Regions from separate parts of the Paraburkholderia sp. 2C genome, predicted to be linked through region 1. Evidence: riboswitches for the same ligand, from Rfam matches in the RefSeq annotation. Region 1 holds a riboswitch; each other region holds the start of a gene.

What was found. Region 1 has a riboswitch for cobalamin ahead of cobW (cobalamin biosynthesis protein CobW). Riboswitches for the same ligand answer to the same signal wherever they lie in the genome.
Region 2: linked by a shared signal. The riboswitch ahead of ACYPXD_RS08390 (porin) and the one ahead of cobW (cobalamin biosynthesis protein CobW) in region 1 are both predicted to bind cobalamin.
Region 3: linked by a shared signal. The riboswitch ahead of ACYPXD_RS21780 (CbtB domain-containing protein) and the one ahead of cobW (cobalamin biosynthesis protein CobW) in region 1 are both predicted to bind cobalamin.

The regions. Positions count from the first base shown of each region.
Region 1 covers NZ_BAAILL010000039.1:9,780-17,183, reverse strand. The annotation lists gene cobN (cobaltochelatase subunit CobN) at 1-1,064, opposite strand, end outside; gene cobW (cobalamin biosynthesis protein CobW) at 1,129-2,244, opposite strand; cobalamin riboswitch at 2,364-2,660, opposite strand; gene ACYPXD_RS17785 (hypothetical protein) at 2,681-2,905, opposite strand; cobalamin riboswitch at 2,983-3,222, shown strand; gene ACYPXD_RS17780 (cobalamin biosynthesis protein) at 3,461-3,928, shown strand; gene cobO (cob(I)yrinic acid a,c-diamide adenosyltransferase) at 3,925-4,527, shown strand; gene ACYPXD_RS17770 (cobyrinate a,c-diamide synthase) at 4,531-5,865, shown strand; gene bluB (5,6-dimethylbenzimidazole synthase) at 5,849-6,538, shown strand; gene ACYPXD_RS17760 (hypothetical protein) at 6,595-6,783, shown strand; gene ribA (GTP cyclohydrolase II) at 6,887-7,404, opposite strand, start outside.
Region 2 covers NZ_BAAILL010000032.1:32,970-40,373, forward strand. The annotation lists gene ACYPXD_RS08375 (beta strand repeat-containing protein) at 1-3,118, opposite strand, end outside; gene ACYPXD_RS08380 (DUF2778 domain-containing protein) at 4,787-5,269, shown strand; gene ACYPXD_RS08385 (hypothetical protein) at 5,266-5,577, shown strand; cobalamin riboswitch at 5,622-5,767, shown strand; gene ACYPXD_RS08390 (porin) at 6,011-7,120, shown strand.
Region 3 covers NZ_BAAILL010000042.1:396,682-404,085, forward strand. The annotation lists gene ACYPXD_RS21760 (NAD(P)/FAD-dependent oxidoreductase) at 1-86, shown strand, start outside; gene ACYPXD_RS21765 (AEC family transporter) at 148-1,092, opposite strand; gene ACYPXD_RS21770 (LysR family transcriptional regulator) at 1,194-2,120, shown strand; gene ACYPXD_RS21775 (CbtA family protein) at 2,129-2,872, opposite strand; gene ACYPXD_RS21780 (CbtB domain-containing protein) at 2,887-3,114, opposite strand; cobalamin riboswitch at 3,155-3,299, opposite strand; gene ACYPXD_RS21785 (histidine phosphatase family protein) at 3,356-3,961, shown strand; gene ACYPXD_RS21790 (hypothetical protein) at 4,160-4,618, shown strand; gene ACYPXD_RS21795 (dienelactone hydrolase family protein) at 4,775-5,998, opposite strand; partial or broken gene ACYPXD_RS21800 (FAD-dependent oxidoreductase) at 6,468-7,404, shown strand, end outside.

The DNA of each region.
Region 1 (7,404 bases):
GCATCGGGCTGATAGCGCACGACGTCCACTTCGGTGTGCGGACAGCGATACGCGAGCCCTTTGAAGCTGATCGCGCGCGTGATGATGCGGCCGTCGACTTCGGGCAGCGCGATATGCATCGCGATGTCGCGCGAGTTCAGGCCGTGGTTGTCCTTGATCCAGTCTTCGCGGTTGCCGCCGCTCAAAATGACCTGCAGCACGGGCGCGTCGCCGGCCACGGCTAGCGGTGCGGGATCGTCGATCGCGCTGGCGGCGAAGGCCGTGGTGTTCAACACGAGCGACGCTTGATGTTGCGCGCACAACTGCTCGACGACGTCGCGGCTCAAGGCGTCCTTCAGCGAGGTGATCGCGATCGGCAGCGGATTCATCTGCCGTGCTTCGAGCGCATCGATCAGCGCATCGAACACGGCCGTGTTGGCGGCCTGCAGATGCGCCTTGTAGAACAGAATCGCGACAACCGGCGCACCGGCGCGCCAGCGCGCCTGCCAGTCCGCCACGGTCGGCGTGTCGTGCGACGGGTGATAAAGCGCGGCAGCGGGCAGCGGCACCGGCAACGCCGGTTCGCGCCCGAAGCCGAGCGCGCGCCACGCGATGCAGCGCAAAAACGCCTCCGCGTTGTGCGGCCCGCCTTCACGCAGATAACGCCATAGCTGATGGCACAGCGCCGCATCAGCGGTACTGCGCGCGATCAGGTGAGGGTCTTCCTGCAGGTCGCCGGAGAACATCGCGAGCGTCTGCTGCTTGCGCTCCGCGAGCGCGACCACCTGTTCGATGCCGTACGGCCAGTACGCTTCGCCGCCGAGGTGATCGACCACCACCACGCGCGCATGCTGCAACACGTCCTCGACGTAGAAGTCGACCGAGGCCGGCTGGCGCAGATAGGTGACGTTGGCCAGGCGCACGCTCGGGAAGCCGGCCGGCAGGCGCGGCACGACGCTCGCGAGCAGCGACAGCGTCGTATCGGCCGAGCTCAGCACGACGATGTCCGCAGGCCGCTGGTCGATCCGGATCACGCCCTTCGTGTCGTCGACGAAACCGCCCGGCGTGGTGCGCAGCAAATGCATGTTTGTGCCGCCTTGTGTTGATGGTGCCCGTGCGCGGTGCGATGCGACCGCGCGCGGCGGCCAGTCAGGCCTGTTGGTCTGCCTGCGTGCTCAGCGCTTCGTCGAGCGCGCGCTGCAACACCGGTTGCTCGAGATCCTCGCCGATCATCACGAAGCGGCTCGCGCGAGGGCTCGCCGTCGCTTCGCCCCGCAGCTCTTCGGGCCGCCAGCGGCGATCGAAATAGCTGTCGAAGCGGCGCCCGACTCCCTGGATCACGAGCCGCATCGGCGCGTCCGGCAGCGCCGCGAAGCCCTTCACGCGATACACCGTGTGCTGCTCGACCACGCGCTGCAGCGCGGCGATCATCGCGACGCGCGACGGCGCGTTGGCGCTGACGACCACCGAATCGAACTCGTCGTGATGGTGATCGGCATGCTCGGGATCGTCGGACGAGCCATGATGATCGTGGCGCAGATGGATCGTTTCTTCCGAAGCGGACCCGAGCCCGAGCAGCGCATGCAGGTCGAGTTGGCCGTTCTGCGCGCGCACCACCTTCACCTGAGCGGGAATCTCTTCGCGAATCGTTGCTTCGACTGCCTGCGCGCGCGCATCGTCGAGCAGATCGATCTTGTTCAGGATAACGAGGTCCGCGGCGGACAGCTGGTCTTCGAACAGTTCATGCAGCGGCGACTCGTGATCGAGGTTCGGATCGGCCTTGCGCAGCGCATCGACGGCCACCGGGTTTTCGGCGAACTGGCCGCTCGCCACGGCCGGTCCATCGACAACGGTCACCACCGCGTCGACGGTAAAGCTGTTCTTGATCGACGGCCAGTTGAACGCCTGCACGAGCGGCTTCGGCAACGCGAGGCCCGACGTTTCGATCAGCACGTGATCGATCTGGTCGCGCCGCTCGACGAGCTTTTCCATCACGGGAAAAAACTCTTCCTGCACGGTGCAGCACAGGCAGCCGTTCGCGAGCTCGTACAGCTGGCCTTCGATTTCGCGGCCTTCTTCGTCGCAGCCAATGCCGCAGCCCTTGAAGATTTCGCCGTCGATGCCGAGTTCGCCGAACTCGTTGACGATCACGGCGGCCCGCAGTCCGCCGCTGTGCTGAAGAATATGGCGCAGCAGAGTGGTTTTGCCGCTGCCGAGAAAGCCCGTGACGATCGTCACCGGGATCTTGCGCATCTGGGTTTGCATGGCGACTTCGCGAATGTGAATCGCGGCGCCAGATACGTCACAATGCACAGCAAAAAGCACGACACACTGTGCGACATCAAGCGCGCGAAGGGGTGGACGGAACGCCGCAACCCCGCGGCGTCGAGCCTGTTCTTCCGGCCGGTATCCGGGCTGGCGAGAGCGCCGCTTCACCTTCCCACGCGAGTGAACAGTTTCTCGCGCAGTGGTTTCCTTGCCCGCGCGGCCTTGCGCGCGAACCTCGAAGCCGGCTCTGCATCGCAACGACTGCGATGCGCTCGCCTTCCGTTGCGGGGGCAGCACAGGTTGACCTGAAGCCGTGATGCGGCAGCCGCATCGACAACATTCAGGCCCGCTGTTTCCCGTTTAACTGCGCACGCCGGACGGCGCGCGCGAGCACCAGAAGTGGCTGCGAGTGTAGGCGCGGCGGGGGGAGGCGTCAAGGCTGCCGGGCACTGCCGGCGCTGCCGACAATCAGACGAAGATACAGCGCGAGCGCGCGCTGCACCGCTTGCGCCACGAGGATGCTTATGCCGTCGTACACGTCGGTCACGCATGCTTCGTCGAGCACGCGGTAGTACGCTTCGGGCAACGGACGAGCGGCATCCAGTTGCGCCTTCTGGCGGTCGGTTTCGGCCAGCAGCGTGGAATGTGTTGGGTGCACAAGCTTCCGGGGCTCAGCCAGCAATCGTCCGAGTGTACCGATGCGCCCGCCGCCCGGCGACGAAGAGCGCGTGTGCTATCGTATGCCCCGCGTCCGGTGCCGCATGCGCGCTTAGCGCCCACATGTGGTTAAACGGGAAACAGGAAGCGCGATCGCAAGCGAGGTGCGCCCAACCTGTGCTGTCCCCGCCAACGGTAAGCGGCCCGCGGATTCATGTCCGCGCATGCGCTTCGATGCCACTGTCGGCCATCCGCCGATGGGAAGGCGAAGCGCATGCGGCCGTCAGCCCGGATACCGGCCGGACGCGAGGGGGCGAACGTCACGGTCGCCAGTCGCCGGTTCCGCGGGGGACGGATACCGGCGCCCACGCACGGCGCGACCGCCTGCAATCGCGGCTTGCAACTGCCGCTTGCAATTGTGTGCGGCCGCCGTGCACGCTATGTGGCATTGCATGACACGTCTTTATTCCGCGCTTGCCAGCGCGGTGCTCCGCACAACCGCGCCTCGCGCCGCGGTTCTCCTCGCGCTTTTTCCCGCGCTTCACGGCGGCGCGCGATGAACGGGCCCATCAAGCGGCTCACCGTCGGCATCGGCTGCAAGCGCGGCGCGAGCGTCGAACAGATCGATGCGGCCGTGCGCAGCGCGCTCGGTGCGCATTCCATCGACGACGTCGGCGCGGTCGCTACCCTCGACATCAAGGCGCACGAACCCGGCCTCGTCGGATTTTGCGCTCGTCATGCGTTGCCGCTGCAGGTTTTTTCCCGCGCGCAGATCGCCGCCGCGGCGGCGGCGCCCGCCGCCGGGCAGACGACCGCGCCCTCACCCATCGTGCGCGCGCACCTCGGCGTCGACGGCGTATGCGAACCCTGCGCACTGCTCGCAGCACCGGCTGGCCGGCTCATTGCGCCCAAACGCGTATTCGAAGGCGCCGTGACGGTCGCCATCGCCATCGCCGATTCCGTTGCACATGCAACGTTCGAACCGGAACCCACCCAACCCCATCACCGACAGGACGCTCAATGAAAACCGACCCCGAATCGCATCAGCGCATGACCCAGCGCCGTCGCGAAGGCCATGAGAAGAAACAGGCGGAAGCGACCATCGAAAAAGGCCTGCTGATCGTCAATACCGGCACCGGCAAAGGCAAGAGCACCGCGGCGTTCGGCATGGCCGTGCGCGTGCTCGGGCACGGCATGCGCCTCGGCGTCGTGCAGTTCATCAAGGGCGCGCTGCATACGTCCGAGCGCGATTTCCTCGGCGGCCTGCCGAACTGCGAGTTCGTCACGATGGGCGACGGCTATACGTGGAATACGCAGAACCGCGACGCCGATATCGCCACCGCGCGCAAGGGCTGGGCGGAGGCGACGCGCATGATCGAAAGCGGCGACTACCAGATGGTGATCCTCGACGAGCTGAACACCGTGCTCAAGTACGAATATCTGCCGCTCGACGAAGTGCTCGGCGTGTTGACCGCGCGGCCGGAAATGCTGCACGTGGTGGTCACCGGCCGGCATGCGCCCGACGCGCTCATCGAGGCCGCCGATCTCGTCACCGAGATGCGCGCCATCAAGCATCCGTATCGCGAGCAGCATGTGAAGGCGCAGCGCGGCGTGGAGTTCTGAACGATGGCGCAGTGCCCCGCGCTCTTTATCAGCGCACCCGCATCCGGCCAGGGCAAGACGACGATCACGGCGGCGCTGGCGCGCCATCATCGCCGGCAAGGCCGGCGCGTGCGCGTGTTCAAGACCGGCCCCGACTTTCTCGATCCGATGATTCTCGAGCGCGCGAGCGGCGCGCCGGTGCTGTCGCTCGACCTGTGGATGGTCGGCGAGGCCGCGTGCCACGCACTGCTCGCGCAGGCCGCCCGGCAAGCGGATTTGATCCTGATCGAAGGCGTGATGGGCCTTTACGACGGCACGCCGAGCAGCGCGGACCTCGCCGCCGCGTTCGGCGTGCCTGTCGTCGCCGTGATTTCGGCGAAAGCGATGGCGCAGACCTTCGGCGCGGTCGCGTTCGGTCTCGCGCACTATCGCGACGATGTACCGGTGCACGGCGTGTTCGCGAATCGCGTCGGTTCGCCGCGGCACGCGCAGATGCTCGAGGAGGCGCTGCCGCCGGGGTTGAAGTGGATGGGCTCGATCGCGAGCGCCGCCGACATCGAGTTGCCGGACCGGCATCTTGGTTTGCATCAGGCCGCCGAGATCGCGGATCTCGACGCCCGTCTGGATCGAGCCGCCGATGCGCTCGCCTCCACGCCGCTCGCCGGATTGCCGCCGGTCGTGCAATTCACGCCGGCGCCGGCGGCCGCATCACCGCGGCCCGGCGGCGGCGCGCCATCCGCACCGCCGCCGCGCCTGCTCGATGGCGCGCACATCGCCGTCGCGCGCGACGCCGCGTTCTCCTTTATCTACCCGGCGAATCTCGCTTTGCTCGAAACCCTGGGGGCGCGCGTGAGCTTCTTCTCGCCGCTTGCCGACGAGCCGGTGCCCGACGCCGCCACCGCGCTCTATCTGCCAGGCGGCTACCCGGAGTTGCACGCGGCCGCGCTCGCGCGCAATGCGCGCCCGGCCGACTCGGTGCGCGCGCATGCGGCCGCGGGCAAACCGGTATTCGCCGAATGCGGCGGCATGCTGTACCTGCTCGAAAGCCTGACGGCCACCGACGGCACGACGACGCCGATGCTGGGCCTGCTGCCCGGCCACGTGCGCATGCAGACGCGCTTCACAGCGCTCGGCATGCAGCAGCTCGACGGCCCGCTCGGCACGATGACCGGCCACACCTTCCACTACTCGCACGTGAGCACCCCGCTCACGCCCGTGCTGCACGCGACGCGTCCGCAGTCGGACGCGACTGGCGAAGCGGTCTACCGCTCGGGCCCGGTCGTCGCGACTTATATGCACAGCTACTGGCCGTCGAATCCGGCCTTCACCGCGGCAATTTTCCATGGCAACGCGTTTTAACGACGCCGATCGCGCGGCGGTCTACCGCGCCATTTACGAACGCCGCGACATGCGCCACTTCGTGCGCGGCCCGGTCGACCCGGCCGTGCTGCAACGCCTGCTCGACGCCGCGCATCACGCGCCGAGCGTCGGCTATATGCAGCCGTGGCGCATCGCGCGCATCACCGACCCCGCGCTGCGCGCCGCCTTGCACGACGCGGTCGAACGCGAGCGGCTGCTGACGGCCGACGCGCTCGGCAAGCGGCGCGACGAGTTTATGAAGCTGAAAGTGGAAGGGATGCGCGACTGCGCCGAGGTGCTGGTCGTCGCGTTGATGGACGGGCGCGAGGCGCATATCTTCGGCAGGCGCACGCTGCCCGAGATGGATCTCGCCTCGGTGTCGTGCGCAATCCAGAACATGTGGCTCGCGGCGCGCGCGGAAGGAATTGGCATCGGCTGGGTGTCGCTGTTCGACCCCGAGGAAGTACGGGCGCTGCTCGGCATGCCTGACGGCGCACAGCCGGTTGCGATACTCTGCGTGGGTCAGATCGACGAGTATTACCCGGAGCCGATGCTCGAAATGGAACGCTGGGCGGCGCGCGCGCCGCTCGCCGACTGCGTATTCGAAAACCGGTGGCCGGATGCGACCCGGTCGACCTCGAAGCCGAAACCGCCCGAGGTTTTGCCGGACTAGGCCATACCCTGAGCGACACGTGAGCACAGCGCCGTGGCCGCCCCGCGACCGGCGCCATGAGCAGAAAGAACCGGATAAAGAAAATGAAAGAAGCGCGAAAAATATCGGCAGCCGAGATCGTCTGGCTGGTCTGCTTCCTGTTGCTGTGCTTTTACCCGCCGACTTTCTTCGGCAAGGTCATGGGGTTCATCGTTTTCGCGATTCTGATCTGGTGGTATGTGCGCGGCGACCCACGTTTGAGGTAGGCCGCATGGTCCGCTCGCGCACGCGGATCACTCAGGGAAGTCGCCGAGTCAAGTCGCTCGGTCAAGTCGCTCAGTCAAGTGATTCAGTCAAGTCGCTGAGCGGCTATTCGTTCTCGTCGAAGTAATGGCCGAATTTCACCTGCTTGGTGCGGATGTACCGTTCGTTCTCTTCACGCACCGGAATGGCAAGCGCCACGCGTTCGCAGATCGGAATGCCGTGTTTGGCGAGCGTGTCGAACTTCTCCGGGTTGTTGCTCATCAACCGCACCGACGTCACTTTGAGCACCCGCAGAATGCCCGCCGCCGAATCGTATTCGCGTGAATCGTCGGGCAGGCCGAGGTCGAGATTCGCCTCGACGGTGTCGCGCCCCTGCTCCTGCAGCGCATAGGCGCGAATCTTGTTCGTCAGGCCGATGCCGCGCCCCTCGTGGCCGCGCAGATAAAGCAGCACGCCGCATCCTTCGGCCGCGATATAGCGCAGCGCGAGGTCGAGCTGTTCGCCGCAATCGCAGCGGTACGAGCCGAGCACGTCGCCGGTCAGGCATTCGGAATGCAGGCGCGTCAGCACCGATTGCTTGCCGGCGACCTCGCCCATCACGAGCGCGACATGTTCGGCATCGC
Region 2 (7,404 bases), on a different contig from region 1:
CCTGTGACTGCGCGCCATTGCCGGCCGCGAGGCTGCTTACGCCGGCCGAAATCGCGGCGGGTCCGATCGCCACGCTGTCGGTGCCTTGCGCCTGGCTATCCGCTAACGTGGAGTTCGCGTGGAAGTATTTGATGCCCACGCCGTTATTCACGATGTCGTCGACCTCGTTCGAAACGTTCGTCACGTTCTGGTTTGTCGCGAACAACTGTGAACCGTTGACGGCATCGGTACTTGTTGCGTTGACCGCACCGTCCGCCACGTTCGTGATGGTGTTCGGACCGGCGCCTGCGTGATTGGCACTGAATGCGCCAGTGCCGCCGTTGGCCGTCGGGTCCCATAACAGCGCATCCTGCGTCACCTGATTCACCTGCGAAGAGACGGCTTGCAACTGGCTCACATTGACGGCATCGGTTGCGGCCGCGCCCGCTGCGACGTTGGTGATGCGCCGCTCATTGCCTGCGGAACCGACGGACACTTCGCCAACCGGCGTTGCGCCGGCAATTGCGCCGGTGCCGGGATTGAAGGCGGGCGTAGCCAGATTGGCCGTCGTCGTCGCATTGGCGCCGAGCGCGACCGAGTTGATCGCGCTTGCGACCGCATTCGAGCCGATGGCCACACCTTGCGTGGCGCCGGCCTGCACCACCGCGGTATCGCCGATCGCGACGGACCCCGCGTTGTTGGCCTGCGACGTATTGCCGAGCGCGACCGAACCCTGGCCCACTGCGACGTCGCTGTTGCCAATCGCGACCGCACCGTTGGCCTCGTTTGCGGCGGTGGCCGTCGCGCTGCCGTCGCTGTTGGCGATATTGTTCGCACCGCCGACGAACGCGCCGTTGCCGCTCGCGAAGCTCGGATCGCCGAGCGCGACCGCGCCGTTACCGAACGCGGCATTCGATGTGCCGATTGCCAGCGCGCCGTCACCGGTCGCAGTGCTGGCGCGCCCGATCGCAACCGCGCCGCTCGTGGCAGTCGCGGAATTGGCCAGATTGCCGAAGCCCACGGAGACGTTCGCGCCGGTCGCACCGGTCTGTGCCGCATCGCCGAAAGCGATCGACGTGGCGCCGCCCGTGACGGCGTTAAAGCCGATGGCGATCGCGTTCGATTGCGCGGCAATCGCGCTCGACCCGATGGCGATCGTCCGGGCTGCAGTGGCTTGCGCCGGATTGCCGAGCGGGCCGCCGCCGCCGCTACCGATCGCGATGGCGTCACCGGTCGACGCGACCGCGCCTGGCGAACCTGCGGGCCCCGACCCGATGGCGATCGCATACGAGTTGCTCGACGATGCCGCCTGGCCGATCGCGATCGAGTTCAGAAAGAGCGCGGAAGCACTCCCACCGATGGCCACCGCCCCGAACGAGTTAGTGGCAGCCGACGCACCGATTGCGACCTGGCTTAAACCGTTGTTCTGATTCGCCGCGCCATTGCCGATCGCCACGCTGTTCACCCCGACTGACGCCGCCGCCGGCCCGATCGCGATCGAATTGGCGCCGGTCGCGCCGTCATTGGCGAAGTTCGTCTGCTGCGTGCCGCCATCGTTGACGCTCAGGTAGTGGGCCGTTTCAGCCGCAATGGTGTTGCTGAGATTGGTCACCGCCGTATTGGTCGCGAACAGCTGCGAGCCGTTCACGGCGTCCGTCGACGTGGCCGAGAGCACGCCTGCGCCGACATTCTGGATCTGCCGCTCGGCGCCCGGGCTGCCCACCGAGACCACGCTGGTGCCGGCGGTGCCGGCGGCCGGCGTCGCGCTGCCGGTAATCACGAAGTTGCCCGTGTGCGCAGCCGCGGTCTGCGAGCCCGAGCCCAGCGCCACGTCGCCGGCGGCGGCAGTGGCGTTTGCTGCGTCGCCGATGGCGACGTTGCCGGCCTGGCCCGCCGCGCCTGCGACCGACGCATTGCCGAGCGCCACGGAACCCTGCCCCACCGCGACGTTGCCGTTACCGATCGCGACCGCGCCATTCGCCGCATTCGCAGCCGTGGCGGTTGCCGTGCCATCGCTATTGGCGATGTTGTTCGCGCCGCCGGCGAAGGCGCCTGTGCCGCTCACGAAGTTCGGATCACCGAGCGCGACGGCGCCGTTCCCGACCGCGACGTTACCCGCACCGATCGACACGGCCGCGCCGCCCGATGCCGATGCGTTCTGACCGATCGCCACCGCGCTGGCCGAACCCGCAACCGAGCGGTCGCCGACCGCGACGCTTGAGGTGCCGGTCGTGTGCGCATTGATGCCGACCGCCGTCGAATTGTCGCCTGCCGCTATGGCGCCCGGCCCGAGTGCGGCGGCGGAAACGCCGGTGGACTGCGCGAGATTGCCGAGCGCCACGCCGAACTGCTGGGTCGCCACCGACGACACGCCGAATGCGATCGACGACACGCCGCTTGCCGCGCTGGAAAGCCCCATTGCAACGGCCTGATCGGCGGAGGCGAGCGACGCTTCGCCAAACGCGATCGATGCATTGCCGGTTGCCTGCGTGCCCGAGCCGGGAACGCCGGCCGTGCCGCCCACCCCGATCGCGATCGCGCCCGTGTTGCTGGCGCCGCTATTGACGCCGATCGCGACCGCCGACGCGCCGCTCGACACCGCGCCGCTACCCAAGGCGACCCCGGCGTCCGCGCCGGTCCGCACCTGCGACTGATTGCCGATCGCCACAGACCCGACGCCCGCAGCCGACGCCTGAAAACCGATCGCCGCCGCTTGCGCCTGCGAAGCGTTTGCGGACTGGCCAAGCGCGACGGCGCCCGTACCAGTACTCTGCGCCGACGTCCCAATCGCTATCGCATTGGCCGTGTTGGCCGCCGACGCGCCGTCGCCCTCCGCAATCGACGAATTTCCCGCGGCGCTCGCCCCTGCCCCAATCGCGATAGCGCGAATCCCCGAGGCATTGGGCGCGGCCACCGCAACCGGCGTCGCCGCGCCGCCCTCGGCGGTCGGATCTGCGCTACCGAGCGCAACGGAGCCGGCACCCGATGCCTGCGCCGCGGCGCCTAACGCCGTCGCCCCTGCGCCGGCTGCCTTGGCGGCCTGACCCAGAGCCGAACTTTGCGCACCGGTCGCAACGGTTTGCCGGCCGATTGCAACCGAGTTGGTACCGGTTGAAGTAGCGGCGTCGCCGACCGCCACGCCGAAGTTGTTGGCGGTCGCACCGCTCCCCGCCCCAATCGCAATGGAAAAGGAACCGCATGTCGCCGCGGCGGAACTGCCGCTGCCCGTCGCCGAGCTGGTATTGATCGCATCCAGTTGAACGCATGTTCCCGCAAACGCGGCTGGCGAAACCGACACACAGCCAGCGACGACCAGCCAGCGGACCCGCGGCGACCGCCTCATCCGGTCAATGTCGGATACCGCGACAAAAGCGCCACGCGCCTTGTTATAGATAGTGCGACACACTTTGTTCATGTTGTTCCCTCTTCGCCAGACAGAAAGTCAACTTCGGCGCCGGCGACACGTCGGTCGCTCAGCACCTGAGAACGGCAAGGGATGCCCGCATTCGATATGACAACCATCGCGCCGCACGCGTCTCATTCGGCTTCGCGTGAAAATCGCATAGACGTGACAAGTCGCCACGTAAAGCGCTACGCGGTGCCGCTCTGATATACGGTTAACGCCAATAGCTGTCCGATGCCGGGCGATCCGGTGGACAATCACTCGTCTCTTTTTCAGGTAATCATTGCTGGCATTCCTATCACTGGATTTCAAACAGCTGGTCGACTGCTTTAAATCTTCAGGCCGAACATGGCCATTCCATTTGGCGCGAATAGCCAAATAGCGTGCTCAAGCAGCGAAGCTTTAGGTAGGTATGCAATAGCCGGGCGAATGTCCGGCTGGATGAGGCTTATGAAGGGCCGTCCTGTCTCGATATGCAAGCGACTGCGGCTTGTAGAATGAATAGCCGACAAGGCGAATAGTCTGGACGCCTGCCGATCCCCGGCCCGCTTCGAGTGCTCATGGTTACCGTTTCCTCTTCAGGCCGTCTTTACGCGGCCATTAGATGTGGACATGCGCGTTGCACGACAGCGCGCGTGGCACGCTCATGCAACACCTCTCTCTTTCGGCAACAGCTCGAGCACGTTCAGCCAGGGGTCTCGTCATTTTGTGAATGACGTGATCACCGCACAGCGCTTGTATACGAATGCAAGATTTAGTGCTCTCAGGAACTCTCGCATAAGCAAACTTTTTTGTCTACAGAGAGTTTGCATATATCGCAATAAGATCCGGACAAGTGCGGCGCACTAATGGATACAACGCTTCGGCAAGTCTGTTTATGAACCAATTCTATAAAGGATCGCCGAAATGTCACATATACGTGACACACCCGACAATATTGAAAGAAACGCGAAAATCTACGCTGGCACCAGGTCACAGCACGATATCCGCTTTAAAAAACCAGGGACCCACATTGATAATCACACACGACTTCAATAGATACGAATAAGCCGCATATCTGTTTAATTACGCAAATCATATACCTGACCTCATAACGCATTTCCATCATCAAAAAGAGAATACTCCTCTTTAAAAAACGTATCGAACCGGATTTAACTACAGGTCGAACGCCACATATGCCTGGGACCATGCCTCGACTCGGCCTAACCCCGCCCGGGCGTCTTTGCCGGATATCGCGCGACAGTTTTTTACACGGCGAAAAGAGTCGCGTGTTAAAAGTTTGCATCACTGACTTTAACCGTATCCGAGATCGTCGAATTCCGGTATGGCGAGATTACGTGGAACTACCACGACGGCAATCTGCTGTTTGCCGATGCGTGGCGTACGGCCTGAGCGGGATCGGCGATGCCAGTACAGTGCACTTTCAGGCTGAACAGTCAGCGGACGTCGACGCTTTGGTGTTCGGGGTTGGGTGGGGTGACCGCGTATTCGGGGCAGCAGGATGGTCGTGATAACCCGAAGGCGGTAGCAATCCCCAAGATCGGACCTCTGCCACCGGGAAAATACTATCTGCTTGACCGACATTCAGGCGGGCGTTTGGGATGGCTCTATGATCTGGTCACATCAGCAAATATCGGCACGACCGACCGATCGAGATGGGTCATGCTCTGGAATGAACGGACGGGCGACACGACCTATATCAACGGAGTCAAGCGCGGCGCTTTCCGTCTGCATGCTGCTGGCTCCCGAGGAGTTAGCGAAGGCTGCATCACTGTCGGAACGCAGGACGAATTTGATAGGCTCGAACGTCACATTCGCTCGCGACCTCCCGACATTCCTGTTCCAGGTACAACCGACAAAGCATACGGAACAGTGGTGGTCCAATGAAAATAGCGCTGCGCATCTTCGCCTACATCGCATCGACCTATTTCATCGGAGGGACAATCGCGAATACTTATCTCAACTGGCCGATGGACATGCCGGATTGGCTTCATGCCTCGGTCATGTTTGCGATTCGCGTCACGGGACTTGGGGGTTATACAACGCCGACCATGCTGAACTTTGGGCAATGGCGATCATCGCCTGCATCTCGTGGACGCTCACCGGCCTCGCGTTATGGCTCCTCGCACGCGCGGCACACCGCTTGGCGAAGCGTCGCAAAACCTGACGCAACCACCCAACACATCGCTTGGTAAGCGTGCCTTCTTCCGTTATGCTTTCTCTCACTTTCAACGTTGTCAGCAAGCGAAATCAAACAGATTCCCACGGAACGAAGCACGGAAGCCGGTGAGAAACCGGCGCGGTCGCGCCACTGTATCTGTCTTAACGCAGCGCATGCTTAAAGCGCCATTGAGCCAGGAGCCAGACCTGCCTTCGTTCCTGTATCGGACCAACCCGGGGCGCGCAACCCCACGGAGCCGCAACATGAACTTCATTGCCCAACATCGTCGGCCTCGAGCGTCGGCCGACATAACAAGCAGCATTTCAATCAGCCCGCCCGGTTGAGCTGAGCACAAGTCCCCACATAGAACGAATACGCACACCTCCATGCCCGCGCGCCACTGTGCACGGGCATGGTCGAACTCGTCCTTGTCGCACATCTCGTTGCTCAACTTGCTCTTCTTCAATATGAACCGATTGATCTGCTGCTCGCTCGTCGGCGCATCGCTTGCAATATCAGGCGCAAACTCGAATGCGCAAAGCATGACGCTTTACGGTGAACTCGACACCGGCCTCGCCTATGTCAGCAACGTCAATGGACACACGCAATATCTCGCAACGTCAGGGTTGATCGACGGTAGCTTCCTCGGCGTCCAGGGCACCGAAGAACTCGGCGAAGGCACCCAGGCGCTGTTTCGTCTCGAGCGTGGCTTTTCGGTGACGTCCGGTGAAGACATCAACGATCACCCCGCCTATGTCGGCCTTCAATCGGACAGGCTCGGCACCTTGACGCTGGGCCACCAGTACGACCTCATCCACGATTACTTCCAGACGTTCACGCTTACCGGCGGAACCGGCGGCACCGCGTTCGCGCATCCTTTCGATAACGACAACGCCAACAATTCATATCTCGCGGCCAACGCCATCAAATACGCGAGTGCCTCATACGGCGGGTTCACGTTCGGCGGCATGTACGCGTTTTCGAATACCGCGGGACGCTTCGCTGAAAATCGTGCCTACGGTATCGCGACCAACTATGCCCATGGTCCATTCAGTGCCGGCGTCGCGTGGATGCACAACAACGGACGCGGCTTCAACGACATCGGTGCCTTCGAACCGGCTGCCCTGCCGGGCAGCGGCGGCACGTCCCCGCCCGCGCCGCCCGTCGACGCAAGCGCGCAGAAGCAGGACATCATTGCCGCGGGCGCCAACTATGTGATCGGCGACATCACGCTCGCGGGCGCATGGTCGCGCTCGATCTACACAGGCGTCGCCGATATCGACAGCGGCGCCGCCTTGCCGTCCGTCGCGTTCAGCAACTACGAGATCAGCGCGGTCTGGCTCGCCACGCCCACACTGGTACTGGCCGGCATGTACGTGTATTCGAATGCATCGTCGCAACACTGGCATCAGGGCGCGCTGCAAGCCGACTATCAGTTGTCCAAGCGCACGGACGTCTATGTGGAAGCGGTCTATCAGCGTGCCTCGGCCGGCACACTCGCGGTGATCAACTCAATCGATCCATCGGGCGGCCGCAATCAGCTGCTTGTCGCGACAGGCATCCGCCACCGGTTCTGAACGATGAACGAAGTCCAACCGGCCACTTACCTATATTGAAGGCGTTGCATCGTAACCTCTGATTCGATAGATCACGAGATACAGGTCAAAATCCTGATAGGGATAACGCGTCACTATAAAGCGATTTGAAAGAAATCAAAGCGCTTAGCGTTGTCCTTGGCGCCGCCCTGCGCCGACGCGCGGACGTCACGATTCCTCCGCGTTACCGTCAAGCGCGACGCTTTCCCGTCGCGCTAAACCCGCGTCTGGCGCTTTGCGCCGTGCATTGCGTGCTTGATACCCCG
Region 3 (7,404 bases), on a different contig from region 1:
TCACCGGCCGGCTGCTTGCGGAGATGATGACCGGCGCCACGCCGTTCACGGATCCGCGGCCGTATCGCGTGGAACGGTTCGTCTAGAACCGCAGGCGGCCTTCGTACCGTTGACGGCGCTGCGGTCGGCGGCGGCTCGAAGCAATCGTCAGAGGCCGTGCCGCTGCATGATCAGCAACAGCAGCGACAGCGTCACGATCGAAGCGACGGTCGAAAAGAGAATGGTCTGCGACGTCACGTGCGCCTCGCGCTGATAGAACTCGGCGAGCATGTACGGTCCGGTGCCGGTCGGCAGCGCGGCAAGCAGGACGGCGACACCGACCGTATCGGCCGGCAACGAGAACACGCGCGAGGCCATCCACCAGGCGAACGCCGGCTGCACGATCAGCTTGAGCGCGGTAAACACGAACGACGTATGGCGTGCCTTGCCCGCTTGCCGCTTCTCGGCCAGAAAGAGCCCGAGGCTCACGAGCGCGCATGGGCTCGCGGCGCCGCTCAACAATTTGAGGAATGTCTCGGCGCTGTGCGGCAGCGTCCAATGCACGCTTGCCACGAGCGCACCCGCGATCGGCGAAACGATCAGCGGATTTTTTGCGAGCGAGCGCAACACCTTGAAACCGAGCTTGTGCGGCGTACGCTCGGTCTGCAATCCGACTTCGATCAACACGATCGCGAAGGCGAACAGCACGCACGCGACGATGATCGTCGCGATTGTCGTCGGCGTGAGGCTTGCGTTGCCGAATACGATCAACGCGAGCGGAAAGCCGATGTACCCGGTATTCGGGTACGACGCCGCGATCGCATCGACGCTCGCATCGGCAAGATGTCGTCCTTGCACGATCCGCACGATCAGCACGCCGAGAAACAGCACCGCGCACGCAGCCGAAAACGTCGCAACGAAGCCCGGCTGGTCGAGCTGACGCCAGGTGGAATGCGCCATGGTGTCGAATAGCAGCGCGGGCAGAGCAAGCCACACGACGAAACGGTTCAGCTCGGAAGCGGCGGTGGGCCCAAGCAGATTGCGGCGCCGGCAGCCAAAGCCGGCGAAGATCAATGCAAAGACGGGAATCAGGATTTCGAGCGTGGACAACATCGGGCCCTGCGAATCGGCGAGTCGGAAGGCCGTTAGCGTAAACCCGATCAACGATACAATCCAATGCCGATTGAATTGCTCAACCATACCTTTTTTGCATCATGGTCGATGTCAAACCGCTTCGCTATTTCGTCACCCTCGCCGAGACGCGCCATTTCGGCCGCGCCGCCGCGCGGCTCAATCTGTCCCAGCCGCCGTTGAGCCGTCAGCTCGCGGCGCTCGAAGCCTCGTTGGGCGTCACGCTAATCGAGCGCAATTCGCGCAGCGTCACACTGACCGCGGCGGGCGCGCGCTTCTACGCCGACGCGAAAGCGATTCTCGCGGCCATCGACCAGGCCGGCCGCAATGCCCGCGCCGCCGTGCTCGGCGAGCGAGGCGAACTGACGATCGGTTTCACGATGTGCGCCGCGTACAGTGTGCTGCCCACTTACGCCCGCCGCTACGGCGCCGCCTTTCCGGACGTCTCGCTGAATCTGCGGGAAATCGTGTCGAACGATCTCGCGCCGCAGGTGCTCGACGGGCAACTCGATGCGGCGATCATGCTGTCGGGCGCGCCGCCCCACGGTCTTGCCGCACGCACCGTGCTCACCGAGCCGCTGTGCGTCGCGCTGCCGCGCCGGCATCCGCTCGCCCGCGCGAGGCGGCTCTCCATCGCGCAGCTTGCGCGCGAGCCGTTCGTCATCGCCGCGCGGGAGGTCGGCGAGGGGCTGCATACGACGATCGTCGAACACTGCCGCACGGGCGGCTTCGAGCCCGATGTGCGCTTCGAAGTGCGTTTGCAGCAGACGGTGCTGAGTCTCGTCGATGAAGGCGCCGGTGTCGCGCTCGTGCCGACGTCGATGCAGCGCGCCCAACTGGCGGACGTGGTGTTCAAGCCGCTGGCGCAGCCACCGTCGATTTCTCAGGTTCTGATCTGGCTGTCGACGAACCGGAATCCGTGTCTCGCGCGATTTCTCGAGCTGGTCGAGGCGGCCCCCCATAAAAACGGCCTGCACGGAGTCGCCGTGCAGGCCGTGCAAGTCGGGTAGCGCGTGCTTTAGCCGGCGAGGCGCTGCTCTGGCTGCGCTGCGCGCGACACACGCTGCAAGCGCTCGGCGAGCGCGCCGAACAGCAGACCGATCGACGTCCACAACACCGCCTGCATGCCGAGCGCGGCGACGCGGAACTTCCACAGCACGACCGCCGGGAATGCAGCCGGCACCTCGTTGATGACCGGCAATCCCGCTTGCACCGCCGCGATAATCGCAATGAACACAAGCCCCGCGACGATCGATCCGTTCCACGCGTCGAAGCGCGCAACCGCGCGACGCCGCACCTTCATCGAAAACACGAGCGCGGTCAGCGAAATGACGATCATCAGGAAGTACAGCCCGGTGCGATAGCCGATCGTCTCCGGGTCGCCGACCGACGGCGGATTCGGCGGATATTTGAGCGCGGGTACGATCGCGATCGCCGTGAATGCGCCGAACGCGAGCCACGCGGACAGTGCGCGCACGCTCAGCTTTCCAGCGCGGCCGTACAGATACGCGAAGGTCAGCGAAAAGAGCCCGCCCACGGCGGCGCCATATACAACCACACCGGTGAAAAGGCCGAGGCCGGCCTGCGTGCCGCGGCTCACGAGTTCGGGCTCGGGCGCCTCGCCCTTCGCCGCGTCGGCTTTCTCTTCGAATGAAATGGCCTGATCGACTTGCGGCTCGCCGACCACGCGGGCCAGACCGAACGTGAGCAATCCCGCGGCGATGCCTGCGAGCATGCCGCGCACCAGCAATTTACCTACCATGGTTGGCTCCTGCGTCAGTGGCAGGGGAAGCCGAGCAGATGGCGGCCGTCGTGGACGAATTCGTGCACGTACATGCCGGGAATCAGCGACGTCGCGCCCTCTTCCGCGCCAACGAAATAGAGTGCGAGCAACAGCAGCAGCCCACCGAAGACGACCCACGGCAACAGTTCACGCAGCGGAATGGGCGTGGGCCCGGCAGCGGGTTCGAGTGCGTCGAGCGGCTTGAAAACGGCGTCGGACATGACGGATATCTCCCTGGGGTTGCGCGCCCCGATAGTCGATTGAAGGAAATGGCACGAAGCTGGGTCTGACTCCCGGACCAATGATGTGGCCGATTACAGTGGCGCGACCGCGCCGGACTTGCACCGGCTTCCGCACTTCGTGTAGTGCGTATTCTACGCGCTAAACTGTGCGGCCCCTTGAAGCTTTTCGCGGGCCGCGCGCAACAGCTCAAGCGCAGCCTGTACACCCGACCGACATGTCATGCCGAAACGTCTCTGGTTGATCAGCCACGCGTCGACTGCCGCGCAACGCAGCGCGACGTTTGCGGATGCGAACGAGCCGCTCGACGCGCGCGGCCTCGCTGAAGCAAACGCGTATGCGCAGCGTGCGCGCATCGCGTTCGACAGCGCACGCCAGATGCACGCGTTGACGAGCCCCGCAGCTTGCGCGCGCGACACGGCCCGTGCGCTCGGCCTGAAGGCGGCAGTCGCCGCCGGACTCGCCGATACGGACTATGGCGAATGGCAGCGCATGCGAGTCGCCGATATTGCCGCGCGGGCGCCAGAGGCGCTGGAAGCATGGCTGCGCGATCCTGCTGCCGCACCGCCGGGCGGCGAATCGTTCGAAGCGGTTATCGCGCGTGTCAGCGCGTGGCTCGAGGCGCTTGCGGAGGACGACCCGACCGATGTCACGGTAGTCGCCATCACGCACGCGGCTGTGTTGCGCGCGGCGCTCATCCATGTGCTGCGCGCGCCAGCCGCGGCATTCGCGCAAATCGAAATCGCGCCGCTCGCAACAATCGAATTGCGCTATTCGAAGCGCGGCTGGGCGTGGTGGCCGCATGCGCTAGCGGACTCTCTGCGATAACGCAAAGGACCGCCTGGCGACGTGCTCATCGCCCTGGCCGAGACGGCAGATAGGCCATTCGGCGGATTTCGCAGCGGACAACACGCCGGTATCATCGCCAATCACCCATAGCCGGTCATAGGCGAGCGGCAAAACGATACCGGACGATGCCGAGCGATGCCGCTTTACCCGAACATTGAACACGAGATTCGCGCGCACATGAGCCGCATCGCCGAGGGCGAGCGCGTCAAGCCGATTGCCGTCGGCCGGCTAACCGACGATCAGCATCAGGCGATCTCAAGACTACGGCTTTCCGTCGGACTGCCGGGGCTCGACGATCCCGAAATCCTGTTGCTCGGGCGTCACATCCACCAAAGCCGCGTGGTCAAGGATCACTACAAGCTCGACGACGTTCTATGCCAGATCCGCAGCTCGCTAGCGGAAACCTCGGTCGTCCACGGTTCGTCGAAAATGACCGTCGTACAGAGCATCGTTCCCCGAGCGGACGGTTACGGATCGATGGTTAGGGACGAGGCTGTGCTCGAGCTTCTGGCTCGCAAACCGAAGGCGGAACTGTTCTCCGTCATTCCGAAGGGCGACATTTCGCCCGCGAAACGCAAGCAAAAAACCGGACAGCAGAAAAAGGAAAGGCCGCTCGAGAGCGGCCTGGAAGCTTGATGAATTTGCTCGCCCGGGTAACGAACAGCTGGTCCGGCGCCCCAGCAAATTCAACGAGGAAATGGTACCCGTTATCGACCGTTCGCGCAAGCCGCCGGTTAGGTGCGGTCCCCGATCGACCGCTCCCGCCTCGCATAAGCAAGCGCTTCACCCCGGCTAGTCCTCTCCCCCTCTCATCCCCGGCATCAGCGAATCGCTCGGCCGCGCAATATCGAGCACCTTGCGCGCGGACTGGATGCCGACCACCGGCAAACCCTCGGTATCGAGCATGCCGATCTGCGCGAGCACGGTCGCCTGATCCCAGTACACATGCAGGTTGTCGATCTTGTCGCCGCGAAAGCAGATCACCGCGACCATCGCGACTTCGAAGTATTTGCCGGTCGGTTCGACGCCCGGCAGCATCCAGTGCATTTCGCACGTGTGCGTGCAGCGGAACACGAATTCGTCGACGATGCGGTCGACGCCGACCGTAAACGACACCGGCACATGCTGCGCATCGGGCGGAAACGAATGCATGAACTCTTCGACGTAGAAGCGCTTGAGCGACTCGCGGCCGATGCCGCCCGTCATGGTCGGCACATCGTTGAAGTAGGGATCGTCGACCATCGTCGCCATCACGGCCTCGGCGTCGCGCGTGACGTACTTGTGGTACGAGTGCCGCTTCCAGACGCGCTCGATCGCGTAGATCGGCCCCATCGTCTTCTTGAGCAGCGACAGCGAACGCGAATACGACAGCACCGCCGACGGCCGGTCGAATTCGGGGCCATGCAGCGCAAACGCCTCGCCGCACTCGTATTCATGGATCGTCACGCCCGGCTTGTACTCGAACGCCGCACGGATCTTGCCGCGCACCAGCACGTCGTGCGCGGACAACATGCGCCCGGCCAGATGCAGCACAACCGGGCAGCGCAGGCGGCGCGCGTCGCCCAGGTGCGCTTCGAGCGCGGCGCCGCAGTAGCCGACCGCGCAGTCGACATCGGTATAAGCCGCCGCGAGCACGGCGAGCTTGCCGCCGGATCCGAAGCCGAGCACGCCGACCTTGCCGTCGTGCGCCGGATGTTCGCGCAATGCTTCGAAGGTCGAATTGATGTCGTCGATCGCATGATCGACATCGAGAAGCCGGTCGTATTCGTGCGCGAGCGTCACGTCGTCGCCGTGACGCCTGAACGACTTGTGCGGCGAGAGCCGCCAGTACAGATCGGGCACGACCACGACATATCCTTCTTCGGCATAACGCCGCGCCATCGTCTTGATCGCGTCGTCGACCCCATAAATGTCGTGCAGCAGCACGAGCCCCGGCGCCGGTCTTTGCGCGGGAAAAGCAATATGGCCTGCGAAACTCCGGCCATGGCTCGCGGCAATTTCAATCGAATCGTCCATCGTCCATCTTGTTGTTACACCCGTGGGTGATGCGTGAGAGCCAGTCGCTTTCCAGAACGTCCAAACAGCTTACTTATTCCAATCGTAATAAATCGGAAAGCATCCGGGCATCGCATCGGCGCGCTCTCGCGCCAAATCAGTGCATCGCTCGCCGCACGCACTGCTGCGGTGCAATACAAATACCGCAATGGTTGCGCGCAACACGTTACGGCATAAGGATCTGCGGCTTTGCTGCTGAATGGCATGACCGTTGCTTAAAGCGGTTCGTTGCCCGCAATGACGCGGGCGGCGCGAGCGGAACCGCCTTACGCGATCGGCGAAAGCGGTCCGCGCAGAACACGGCCGCAAGTCCCGCAACATAGCAACGCGCGACGTGGGATTTCGGCAGACAACAGTCGGGCAATGGCGTTCGACGTGCGTCGCATCGGGTTCCTCACCCGCTGCGCGATACTTCGTCAGAACGGACATCATGAGCAAACCCCGACTCGTCGTCATCGGCAACGGCATGGCCGGCATCCGCACGCTCGAAGAACTGTTGACGATCGCGCCCGATCAATACGACATCACGGTCTTCGGCGCCGAACCGCACCCGAACTACAACCGTATCCTGCTTTCGCCGGTGCTCGCGGGCGAGCAGACCTTCAGCGACATCGTGCTCAATCCGCTCGAGTGGTACGGGCAGAACGGCATTCGCCTGCACCTGGGCAAGACCGTCGAAAAGATCGACCGCGTGCGCCGCAAGGTGATCGCCACCGACGGCACCGAAGCGCCATACGAGCGCCTGCTGATCGCGACCGGCTCGACGCCGTTCATCCTGCCGGTGCCCGGCAATACGCTCAAGGGCGTGATCAGCTATCGCGACATCTACGATACGCAGACGATGATCGACACGGCCGCGGTGAAACGTCACGCGGTCGTGATCGGCGGCGGCCTGCTCGGGCTCGAGGCCGCGAACGGCCTGAAGCTGCGCGGCATGGACGTGACCGTCGTGCACCTTGCCGATACGCTGCTCGAGCGGCAGCTCGACGCGACCGCGGGCCGGCTGCTGCAACGCTCGCTCGAAGCACGCGGGCTCAAATTCCTGCTCAGCAAGGCGACCGCGGAAATTGCCGGCAACGATGCGGGCGAAGTGACCGGCGTGATCTTCAAGGACGGCGATGCGATTCCCGCCGACCTCGTCGTGATGGCCGCCGGCATCCGCCCGAACACGGCGCTCGCGGAAGCGGCCGGGCTGCACTGCAATCGCGGCATCGTCGTCAGCGATGCGTTGCAGACCTACGATCCGCGCATCTACGCGGTCGGCGAATGCGTGAGCCACCGCGGCATCGCATATGGCCTCGTCGCGCCGCTGTTCGAGCAGGCCAAAGTGGCCGCGAACCATCTCGCGCTGATGGGCATCGGCAGCT